Regions from separate parts of the Uruburuella testudinis genome, predicted to be linked through region 2. Evidence: riboswitches for the same ligand, from Rfam matches in the RefSeq annotation. Region 2 holds a riboswitch; the other holds the start of a gene.
The links. Region 2 has a riboswitch for S-adenosylmethionine ahead of LVJ83_RS05350 (hypothetical protein). Riboswitches for the same ligand answer to the same signal wherever they lie in the genome.

Region 1: it holds a riboswitch for S-adenosylmethionine, as region 2 does, so the genes downstream of both, metK (methionine adenosyltransferase) here and LVJ83_RS05350 (hypothetical protein) in region 2, are expected to answer to the same signal.

The regions. Positions count from the first base shown of each region.
Region 1 covers NZ_CP091508.1:2,744,280-2,749,792, reverse strand. Annotated here, with positions in the region: gene LVJ83_RS12590 (ABC transporter permease) at 1-445, shown strand, start outside; gene LVJ83_RS12585 (ABC transporter ATP-binding protein) at 442-1,092, shown strand; gene LVJ83_RS12580 (hypothetical protein) at 1,770-1,937, shown strand; gene metK (methionine adenosyltransferase) at 2,137-3,306, opposite strand; SAM-I-IV-variant riboswitch at 3,625-3,735, opposite strand; gene LVJ83_RS12570 (lysophospholipid acyltransferase family protein) at 3,918-4,802, shown strand.
Region 2 covers NZ_CP091508.1:1,144,089-1,149,601, forward strand. Annotated here, with positions in the region: gene ilvD (dihydroxy-acid dehydratase) at 1-1,099, shown strand, start outside; gene LVJ83_RS05350 (hypothetical protein) at 1,418-1,723, opposite strand; SAM-I-IV-variant riboswitch at 1,834-1,944, opposite strand; gene cysM (cysteine synthase CysM) at 2,045-2,938, shown strand; gene LVJ83_RS05360 (LysR substrate-binding domain-containing protein) at 3,042-4,010, opposite strand; gene argS (arginine--tRNA ligase) at 4,172-5,513, shown strand, end outside.

The sequences.
Region 1 (5,513 bases), 1.3 Mb from region 2:
GCTGGAAATTTCCGGCGCAACGATTGCCCAAATCGTGATTATGAGCCTTTTTATCGCCATGTCTTGGATTGAGCCGCCATATGATATGTTTTATATGCTGGTTGCTTGGATGCTGATGGCGATGTTTGCCGTGGGTTTGGGGTTGGTGATTTGCTCGGTGGCATATAAATTTGAAGCATTCGGCAAAATCTGGGGCACATTGAGTTTTTTGATGATGCCGCTTTCCGGTGTGTTTTTCTTTGTGCATGTATTGCCTGCCAAAATTCAGCAGTATGTATTGTGGATTCCGATGGTGCACGGTACAGAGATGTTTCGTGCCGGCTATTTCGGCCCCTCGGTAACCACTTATGAGAATCCGTGGTATCTGCTGTTGTGTAATCTGGTGCTGCTGCTGCTGGGTTTGGCCATGGTCAGCAATTTCAGTAAAGGGGTTGAGCCGCAATGATTTCGGTTGAGCATGTATCTAAACGTTACCGCACCCGTTCCGGTTGGCGAACGGTGTTGAACAATATTGATTTTAAGCTGGAAAAAGGCGAAAAAATCGGCATTTTGGGGCGCAACGGTGCGGGTAAATCCACCCTTATCCGGTTGGTCAGCGGTGTGGAAGCGCCCACTGAAGGCGAAATCAAGCGCACGATGAGCATTTCGTGGCCGCTGGCGTTTAGCGGTGCTTTTCAGGGCAGCCTGACCGGTATGGACAATCTGCGTTTTATCTGCCGCATTTATGATGTTGATGTCGATTATGTGAAGGCGTTTACCGAAGACTTTTCCGAGCTGGGGCAATATCTTTATGAGCCGGTAAAGCGCTATTCATCAGGGATGAAGGCGCGGCTGGCGTTTGCTTTGTCGCTGGCGGTTGAGTTTGACTGCTATCTGATTGATGAAGTGATTGCCGTCGGCGATTCGCGGTTTTCGGCCAAGTGTAAATATGAGCTGTTTGAGAAACGCAAAGACCGTTCGATTATTTTGGTGTCGCACAGCCACAGCGCCATGAAACAATATTGCGACAATGCGATGGTGCTGGAGGCCGGCCATATGCACAAATTTGAAAACATGGATTCAGCATATAAATATTATAATGCTTTGTTATAACAAATAATATGGTCAACGGCAGTTTGTCGTTTACGATAGCAAAGGCCGTCTGAATTCAGTTTCAGACGGCCTTTGGCTGTGATGGAATATTCAGATAATACCCATTTAAAAAAGTCAGTGAACCAGGCGGCGGCCCGAAGACGGTACAGTGAGTATGGGCTGGTTGACTTGGCGCTTCAGTGCCCTAGGGTGTCCGGACAATTCGATTTATGGGTGCTTTTTGCCCCTGCAAACGCATCTGCTGCGTTAAAAAGCCTCGCAAGATGTTCAATCTTGCTGCGTTTTTTGCCTGGCATCTGCGTTTCCAGGAACAAAAATCTCCTCATAAACGAATTGTCAGGGCACCTTAGTAAAACCGGTTCTCTTCAGACTCAGGCGCGCCAATGCCGTTAGGTTATTTTTGTGAATGGGCATAAGCTTGGGGCGGAAGGGAACCAAACGGTGTGATGGCGGTTCTTAATGGCAGAAGCATTGGGTATTTTATGCAGTCGGTCAGGGCGCCTTGGCACCATGATATGGTCAGATAATCCGCCCAAACCGCTTTTGAATCATGCAGAAAGCAAATGGCCGAATGATGAAAGCCTTGTGTTTCGATATGATACTTTGATAAGCTTGGCTGCTGTGATGGATGTCGGGTTATTTCGCCCGGCAACTTGTGTGATGAAAGGAGTGTTGTGATGAAATTTTCAATGGCTACCCCTTTAGCTGTAATCCTGTTGGCATTGAGCTTGAGTGCTTGCGGTGAGAAACCTGTTGATCAAAATACCACGCCTGCTGCGGGTGTGACTTCCGTGCCGGCTTCCGAGGTTTCTGCTTCTGCCCCGGCATCGGGCGTAGCGCAGTAATGTCTTTGATATTATGAGGCTTTGGCAAAATAAATTTCGGCGTGAAAGTGTTTCACCATGATGTTTTCCGGCCTGTGGCGGAATGAGATTCACGAACGATTCTGTGACTGCAACAGGTATTTTGCAAGGCTTCATCTTGGAGAAGGCCGTCTGAAAGATTAATCTTTCAGACGGCCTTCTGTTTAGGTATGACTCAGTGTTACATGCCCGCAGCAGCTTTTAAGGCAGCGGCTTTATCGGTGCGCTCCCAGGTAAATTCCGGCTCTTCGCGGCCGAAATGGCCGTAGGCGGCGGTTTTGCTGTAAATCGGGCGTTGCAGGTCGAGCATTTTGATGATGCCTTTCGGGCGCAGGTCGAATTGGTTGCGCACGATTTCAATCAGTTTTTCCTCATCCACTTTACCGGTGCCGAAGGTGTCGATGGCAATTGAAGTGGGTTGGGCGATGCCGATGGCGTAGGAAATCTGAATCTGGCATTGGCTGGCCAAACCGGCGGCCACAATGTTTTTGGCCACATAGCGGCAGGCATAGGCAGCCGAGCGGTCGACTTTGGTGGGGTCTTTGCCGGAAAACGCACCGCCGCCGTGCGGCGCGGCACCGCCGTAGGTATCGACGATGATTTTACGGCCGGTGAGGCCGCAGTCGCCTTGCGGGCCGCCGATGACAAAACGGCCGGTCGGGTTAATCAAATATTGGGTATCGGTGGTGAGCATGTCGGCAGGCAGCACCGGCTCGATGATGTGTTTTTTCACCGCTTCAATCAGTTCTTCGCGCTCGATTTGCGGCTCGTGCTGGGTTGACAGCACCACAGTATCGATGCGTTTGACTTTACCGGTGTCGGCATCATAAACGCAGGTCAGCTGGGCTTTGGCATCGGGGCGCAGCCACGGCAGCAGGCCGCTTTTGCGCACTTCGCTCTGGCGCTGCATCAGGCGGTGGGCGTAATAGATGGCAAACGGCATCAGCGTGGGGGTTTCGTCGCAGGCATAGCCGAACATCAAGCCCTGGTCGCCTGCGCCCATGTCTAAGTCTACACCTTCGCCTTCGTTTACGCCTTGGGCGATATCGGGCGATTGCTGGTCATAACACATCATGACCGCGCAGCCTTCGGCATCGAAGCCCATTTCGGAGCTGTTGTAACCGATGCGTTTGATGGTTTCACGCGCAACTTTGATGTAGTCGACGTGAGCGTTGGTGGTGACTTCGCCGGCCAATACGCACAAGCCGGTGTTAACCAGCGTTTCGGCGGCCACGCGGGCGGCCGGGTCTTGCGTGAGGATGGCGTCTAAAATCGCATCGGAAACTTGGTCGGCCACTTTGTCGGGATGGCCTTCGGAAACCGATTCGGAAGTAAATAAAAATTCGCTCATTGTATTCATTCTTTCGGGGTGGGGCGGGGCGTGCCTGATGTTCCAGACGGCCGCTTAACGGGTGTTTCAACAGGCAGGCCGCTGTCGGCTGCTGCGAAACACAAGCTCTTAATTAAAAGGAATTCTGCCCTCGGGTCCTGATGTGTTGTTTATGAGGGGATTTTTGTCCCTAAAATGCAGATGCTAGGCAAAAAACGCAGCAAGATTGAGCATCTTGCGAGGCTTTTTAACGCAGCAGATGCGTTTTTAGGGGCAAAATACACCCGTAAATAAAATTGTCAGGATGCACTCGGGTTTCGGGCAAAAAAAATTCCCGCATTAAGCGGGTTTGGATTGCTCTGGCGAGCCACATCGGTTTGATAACCGTCCACCTTACCTTTCGGCGTGAAAAGCAGGTTGGCATGGAATGTCCAACTCTTAATGCAGCGGCGATGATAGCAGGTTTTAAGTGGCTGAACAAGGGCGGTAAAAGCGCTGCGGGCGGCGGGTTTTTAAGGATTGCGTATTTCAAACCAAGCTAAGGCCGCCTGAATGGCAAACGACCCCGGTTTGGTTTGGGGTTTGCGCAGATTTCCATTAAAATCGTTTTTACCCTTTTGAGTCGGATGATTATGCAAACCTTCGTTACCCTGCTGTTTAAATGTTTGGCCGCCCTGCCGTTGCCGCTGCTGCACGTTATCGGCAATCTTTGGGGCGCTGCTGCCTGCCGTCTGTTGCCCAAAGACCGCAAGCGCGCGCGCGTGCATATGCTTCAGGCCGGGTTGGCGGCTGCCGATGCTGATATTAAGGCTGTTTTTCAGGAAACGGCCAAAGGCGCGCTGGAATTGCCGATAGCGTTTTTCAGACGACCTGAAGCCATTGAAGCCCTGTTTCAGGCAATACACGGCTGGGAACATGTTCAGACGGCCTTGGATAAGGGCGAAGGTTTGCTGTTTATCACGCCGCACATCGGCAGTTATGATTTGGCCGGGCGCTATATCAGCCAGCAGTTGCCGTTTCCGCTCACCGCCATGTATAAACCGCCGAAGCTGAAAATGTTTGATGCCATCATGCAGGCGGGGCGGGTGCGCGGCAAAGGGAAAACCGCGCCGACCAATATTCAGGGTGTGAAGCAGGTGATGAAGGCGCTGCGGGCGGGGGAGGCCACCATCGTGCTGCCTGACCATGTGCCCTCGCCCGAAGAAGGCGGTGACGGCGTATGGGTGGATTTTTTCGGCAAACCGGCCTATACAATGACGCTGGCGGCCAAGCTGGCGCAGGTAAAAGGGGTGAAGGCGCTGTTTTTCTGCGGCGAACGCTTGCCCGGCGGTCAAGGGTTTGTGCTGCATATCGAACCGCTGCAAGGTGAGTTGAACGGCGATAAAGCGCATGATGCGCGGCTGATCAACCAAAATGTCGAATATTGGATACGGCGTTTTCCTACACAGTATTTGTTTATGTATAACCGCTACAAACATCCTGCCGGCGCACCGCAGAGGCCGTCTGAAACGGGCTAAGCGCAGAGCAATCGCACCCATTCATAAAAAGCAAGCCCACACACAAATCTGAGTCATTCTGAATGGTCAGGACACCCGGCTTCCTTCCCTGCGGGGGAGGGCTGGGGAGAGGGCGGCAAACCGCAGGTTTGCTTCATTGCGCATTCCGCCATTATTTTCAGACGGCCTGACCGTTATCCAAGCCCCGCGGCTTGTGCCCTCTCCCTAACCCTCTCCCGCGGGAGAGGGAATTCGGTTGCCGTTGTTTTTGCCGTTGCGTGTTTTGGCCGGCGTTTGTTTCCCACCAATCTTACCGTTTCAGCAACCTAACTCCCTCCCCTGTGGGGGAGGGTTGGGGAGAGGGCGGCAAACTGCAGGTTTGCTTTATCATGTATTCTATTATCATTTTCAGGCGGCCTGACCGTTATCCAAGCCCCGCGGCTTGTGCCCTCTCCCTAACCCTCTCCCGCGGGAGAGGGAATTCGGTTGCCGTTGTTTTTGCCGTTGCGTGTTTTGGCCGGCGTTTGTTTTCCCGCCAATCTTTTACTGCTTCAGCCACCTAACTCCCTCCCCTGCGGGGGAGGGCTGGGGAGAGGGCGGCAAATCGCAGGTTTGCTTTATCATGTATTCTATTATCATTTTCAGGCGGCCTGACCGTTATCCAAGCCCCGCGGCTTGTGCCCTCTCCCTAACCCTCTCCCGCGGGAGAGGGAATTCGGTTGCCGTTGTTTT
Region 2 (5,513 bases):
CGTATTGCCGCGCAATATCGCCACCAAAGCCGCCTTTGAAAACGCCATGAGCCTCGATGTGGCCATGGGCGGCTCTACCAACACCGTATTGCACCTTTTAGCCGCCGCATCCGAGGCCGGCGTGGATTTCAAAATGGCCGATATCGACCGCATCAGCCGCCGTGTGCCGTGCCTGTGCAAAGTCGCCCCCGCCACCCAAAAATACCACATGGAAGACGTGCACCGTGCCGGCGGCGTGATGGGCATTTTGGCCGAACTCGACCGCGCCGGCTGTCTGCAAACCGAAGTATCTGTTATACATGCCAACTCTTTGGCCGATGCCTTGGCGCAATGGGACATCACCAACCCCGCCAACACTGAAGCGCATGCCCGTTATAAAGCCGCACCCGGCGGCGTGCGCACCACCGAAGCTTTTTCGCAAAACCGCCAATGGCCGAGCCTCGACCTTGATCGTGAAAACGGCTGTATCCGCAGCAAAGCGCACGCCTATTCGCAAGATGGCGGCTTGGCCGTATTGTTCGGCAACATCGCCGAGCGCGGTTGTGTGGTGAAAACCGCCGGTGTGGATGACAGCATTCTCAAATTCAACGGCCGCGCCCGCGTGTTTGAAAGCCAAGATGCCGCCGTGGCCGCCATTCTCGACAACCAAATCGTGGCCGGCGACATCGTGATTATCCGCTACGAAGGCCCCAAAGGCGGCCCCGGCATGCAGGAAATGCTTTACCCCACCTCTTATCTGAAATCCAAAGGCTTGGGCAAAGAATGCGCATTGCTGACCGACGGCCGTTTTTCAGGCGGCACCTCAGGCTTGAGCATCGGCCACGTTTCGCCTGAAGCCGCAGAAGGCGGCGCCATCGGTTTGGCGGAAGAGGGCGACACAGTGGAAATCGATATCCCCAACCGCAGCATCAACCTGGCCGTGTCGTTTGAAGAGCTTGAGCGCCGCCGCGAAGCCATGGAAGCACGCGGTGCGAAAGCTTGGAAACCGCAAAACCGCGACCGCTATGTGTCTGCCGCCTTGCGCGCCTATGCCGCCATGACCACATCGGCCGACACCGGCGCAGTGCGTGATGTGTCGCAGGTTGAACGTCAAGACTAATGGTTTTAAAATCAATAACAAAGGCCGTCTGAAGCGTAAGTTTCAGACGGCCTTTGTCGGGTAGGGGCTAGGGTGTCCTGGCCATTCGATTTATGGGTGTATTTTGCTCCTGCTGCGTTAAAAAGCCTCGCAAGATGTCCAATCTTGCTGCGTTTTTTGCCTGGCATCTGCATTTCATAAACGAATGGTCAGGACACTCTAGGGTGTCCTGACCATTCATAATGATTCAGATTTTTTGCGCTAAAAGCACATCTGCTGCGTTTTCAGGAGCAAAATGCACCCGTATATCGACACATCAGGACACCTTAGGGGTGATTTTCAGGCGGCATGGCGGCCGCGCTCGTTGTTGAATTCACGCACATAAGCCACCAGCGCAGTGATGCAGCCGTCGATATCGTCGACACCGGCCAAAAACAAAATCGTGCGCAGCGACGACAAATCATGATCGGCCACCAAGGGTGCTGCATATTGGTTGGGAAACGCCAGCGGGCAGAGCCACAGCTTGTCTTCGGGGCGGTAGATGCCCAGAATTTCGTTGCGGCCGTTGTGGCGGTGCAGGGTAAACTGCACGGCGGCGCTGGCGGGTATGGCCTGTGTGGAAAGCTCGAGTTGATGAATCTGCATCAGTGGTTCCTTTTCCTGTTTAGCATTTTGGGCAGCAATTGGGAGTAAATCGCCCGGGGGTGCGGATATTGCGCAAGCTGATAAAAAGCACCCTGTAAGCCGAAAGCCGGGTGCGTTGCCGTGTTTGCCGGCAGCTTTCCGGCTGCGGCCACATCTGCGCCTGCGTTCCACCTTGCCGGCAAAGGCAGGTTGGCATGGTTTCCCAACTCATGATGTCAAGCCATCTTAATGCCGGCGCATTTACGCTGTCAACTGCTTTGATGATATTCATCGGCGGCATTTTGTGATAAGTTTGCACATCGCTGAACACTCACCGCACGGATGATGAAAAAATACGATACTTTGGCCGATTGCGTCGGCCGCACGCCCCTGATCCGGCTGCAACGCGTGGCTGCACACACACAGGCAACGGTGCTGGCCAAGCTTGAAGGCGACAACCCCGCCGGTTCGGTTAAAGACCGCCCGGCTTTCAATATGATTGCGCAGGCCGAACAGCGCGGCGAAATCCGCCCCGGCGACAATCTGATTGAAGCCACCAGCGGCAACACCGGCATTGCGCTGGCGATGGTGGCGGCGATGAAAGGCTATACGCTCACGCTGCTGATGCCGAAAAACGCCACCCAAGAGCGCAAAGATGCGATGGCTGCCTACGGTGCCGTGCTGATTGAAACCGACAGCATGGAAGCCGCCCGCGATCAGGCGCTGGCGATGCAGGCGCAAGGCTTGGGCAAAGTGCTCGACCAGTTCAACAACCCCGACAACAAACAGGCGCACTACCTCACCACCGGCCCTGAAATCTGGGCGCAGACTGAGGGCAGAGTCACCCATTTCGTCAGCTCGATGGGCACCACCGGCACCATCACCGGGGTGGCCAAATATTTGAAAGAGCAAAACCCGGCTGTGCAGATTATCGGCCTGCAACCCGATGCCGAATCATCGATTGCCGGCATCCGCCGCTGGCCGGCCGAATATATGCCCGGCATTTTCGAGGCAGATTTGGTCGACCAAACGTTAGATGTCAATCAGAAAGATGCCGAGAAGTTCATGCGCGAAATGGCGAGAGAAGAAGGTGTGTTTGCCGGTGTGTCGTCGGGTGCGGCGGCCATGGTGGCGGTGGATATTGCCCGACAAAACCCCGGTGCGGTGGTGGTGTGTATTATCTGCGACCGCGGCGACCGTTATTTGTCGACCGGATTGTTCGGCAGAGCAGACTGACGGATACGGTATAACAGGCCGTCTGAAACCCATTGATTAAAATCATGGTTTTCAGACGGCCTGTCGATATTGTCAAACCAAAATATCAGGCGGCAACGCCGGGCTATTTTTGCAAACGGGTATACGCCTGAATCCATTCAATCATGATGCGCACTTTGGGTGTGGTGTCCATATTGGCCGGATACACCAGATAATAGGCGCCGTGCCGTTGCAGGCGGTGGGGCCAGGCCAGATGCAGTTGGCCGGCGGCCAGCTCGCGCTGCACCAGAATTTCCGGCACCAGTGCAATGCCGCAACCGCATTCGGCCGCATGGATAACGGCATAAAAAGAATCGAAGCGCGGGCCGTTGAACGTGCCCGCCCATTCGATATTTTGCGCCAGCAGATATTCGTGCCATGCCCGCGGCCGCACGCGCGACTGTATCAGAATATAATCGGTTGATGTGGTGATGTCGGCCAACGGCGGCGGTGAAATCTGCGGTGCGCACACCGCCACAAAATGGCCGTCAAACAACTTGATGCTGGCCAGCCCCGGCCAAACACCATCACCGTGTAAAAAGCCGATGTCCATATTTTGGTTGAATTCAGCGCAAAAATCGCCCAGCTCATCGTGAATATCCAAGTGGATGTGGGGGTGGGCTTTGCCGAAGCCTTTCAGGGCGGGAATCAGCCAGCGGGCGCCGAAAGTAGGGTGGGTGGAAATGCGCAGGGTGTCCGCCTCACTGCCGTGCGCCAACACATTCAATACGGCGTGTTCCAAATGGCTGAGCATTTCTTGGGCTTCTGTTAAAAACAGTTTGCCTGTCGGCGTGAGCTGCAAACCGTGTTGCAGGCGGTGGAATAACAAGCCGTTGAGCGTGGTTTCCAGTTGCGCCACTTGTTTGCTCACCGCACTTTGCGTCATGTGCAGCTCTTGCGCCGCCTTGGTAAAGCTCAGGTGGCGGGCCGAGGTTTCAAAGCATTGTAAAGATGAAACCGACGGAAATTTTTTGGCAGCCAGTTTTTTCATGATGATATCGCTGTAATGGTGTGTGTTGAAGAGCGGTTGCAAGTTGATGATAGCGAAAAACATGATAACCGTCACTCGCCGGGAAAGCCTTGAGGCCGTCTGAAAAAGCCTTTCGCTGTTATCGTGAAAGCGGTAAAATAGCGTGAAAATTTTAAGATGAAATATCAGGCCGTCTGAAAAGTGTTGTAGGGTTTCAGACGGCCTGTCGATATTGAAAGCATAATATGAATCTACACCAAACCGTAGCCGCTGAAGCTGAAGCGGCTTTTGCCGCCGCCGGCATTGCCGGAAACCCGGTGGTTTTGCAGCCGGCCAAAAATGCCGATTTCGGCGATTTTCAGATTAACGGCGTGATGGGGGCGGCCAAAAAGGCCAAACAAAATCCGCGCGAGCTGGCGCAAAAAGTGGCCGATGCGCTGGCGGGTAATCAGGTGGTCGAATCGGCCGAAGTGGCGGGGCCGGGTTTTATCAATCTGCGCCTGAAGGCGGCATTTTTGGCGCAAAACATTGAATCGGCGCTTTCAGACGGCCATCTGAATGTGCGCCAAAGCATGCATCCGCAAACGGTAGTGATTGATTATTCCTCGCCCAATCTGGCCAAAGAAATGCATGTCGGCCATTTGCGTTCGAGCATTATCGGCGACAGCATTGCCCGCGTATTGCGCTATCTCGGCCACCACGTGATTGCGCAAAACCACGTGGGCGACTGGGGCACGCAGTTCGGCATGTTGGTGGCGTATATGGTGGAGCAGCAGCAGGATAACGCTGAATTCAAGTTGGCCGATTTGGAGCAGTTTTACCGCAGCGCCAAAATCCGTTTCGACGAGAGCCCCGAATTTGCCGACGCCGCGCGTGAATATGTGGTGAAACTGCAAGGCGGTGATGAAACCGTGTTGGCATTGTGGCGGCAGTTTGTGGCGGTTTCGCTGCAACACGCACAAGCGGTTTACGATACGCTGGGCTTAAAGCTCACGCCCGCCGATGTGGCCGGCGAATCGATGTATAACCATGATTTGCAAACCGTGGTGGATGATTTGAGCGCCAAAGGGCTGGCGGTAGACGATGACGGCGCCAAAGTGGTGTTTTTAGATGAATTTAAAAACCAAGACGGCGAGCCGGCGGCATTTATCGTGCAAAAACAAGGCGGCGGCTTTTTATACGCCAGCACCGATTTGGCCTGCGTGCGCCATCGTGTCGGCCGTCTGAAAGGCGAGCGTTTGCTGTATGTGGTCGATACCCGCCAAAAACTGCATTTCGAACAATTATTTACCACTTCACGCAAAGCCGGCTACCTGCCTGAAAATGTCGCCGCCGAATTTATCGGTTTCGGCACCATGATGGGCAAAGACGGCAAGCCGTTTAAAACCCGCAGCGGCGATACCGTGAAGCTGGTGGATTTGCTCGATGAAGCGGTGGAACGCGCCACCGTGCTGGTGCAAAGTAAAAATGCAGATTTGGGCGCAGACGAAGCGGCACAAATCGGCCGCACTGTAGGCATCGGCGCCGTGAAATACGCCGATTTGAGCAAAAACCGCAGCAGCGATTATGTGTTTGATTGGGAAACCA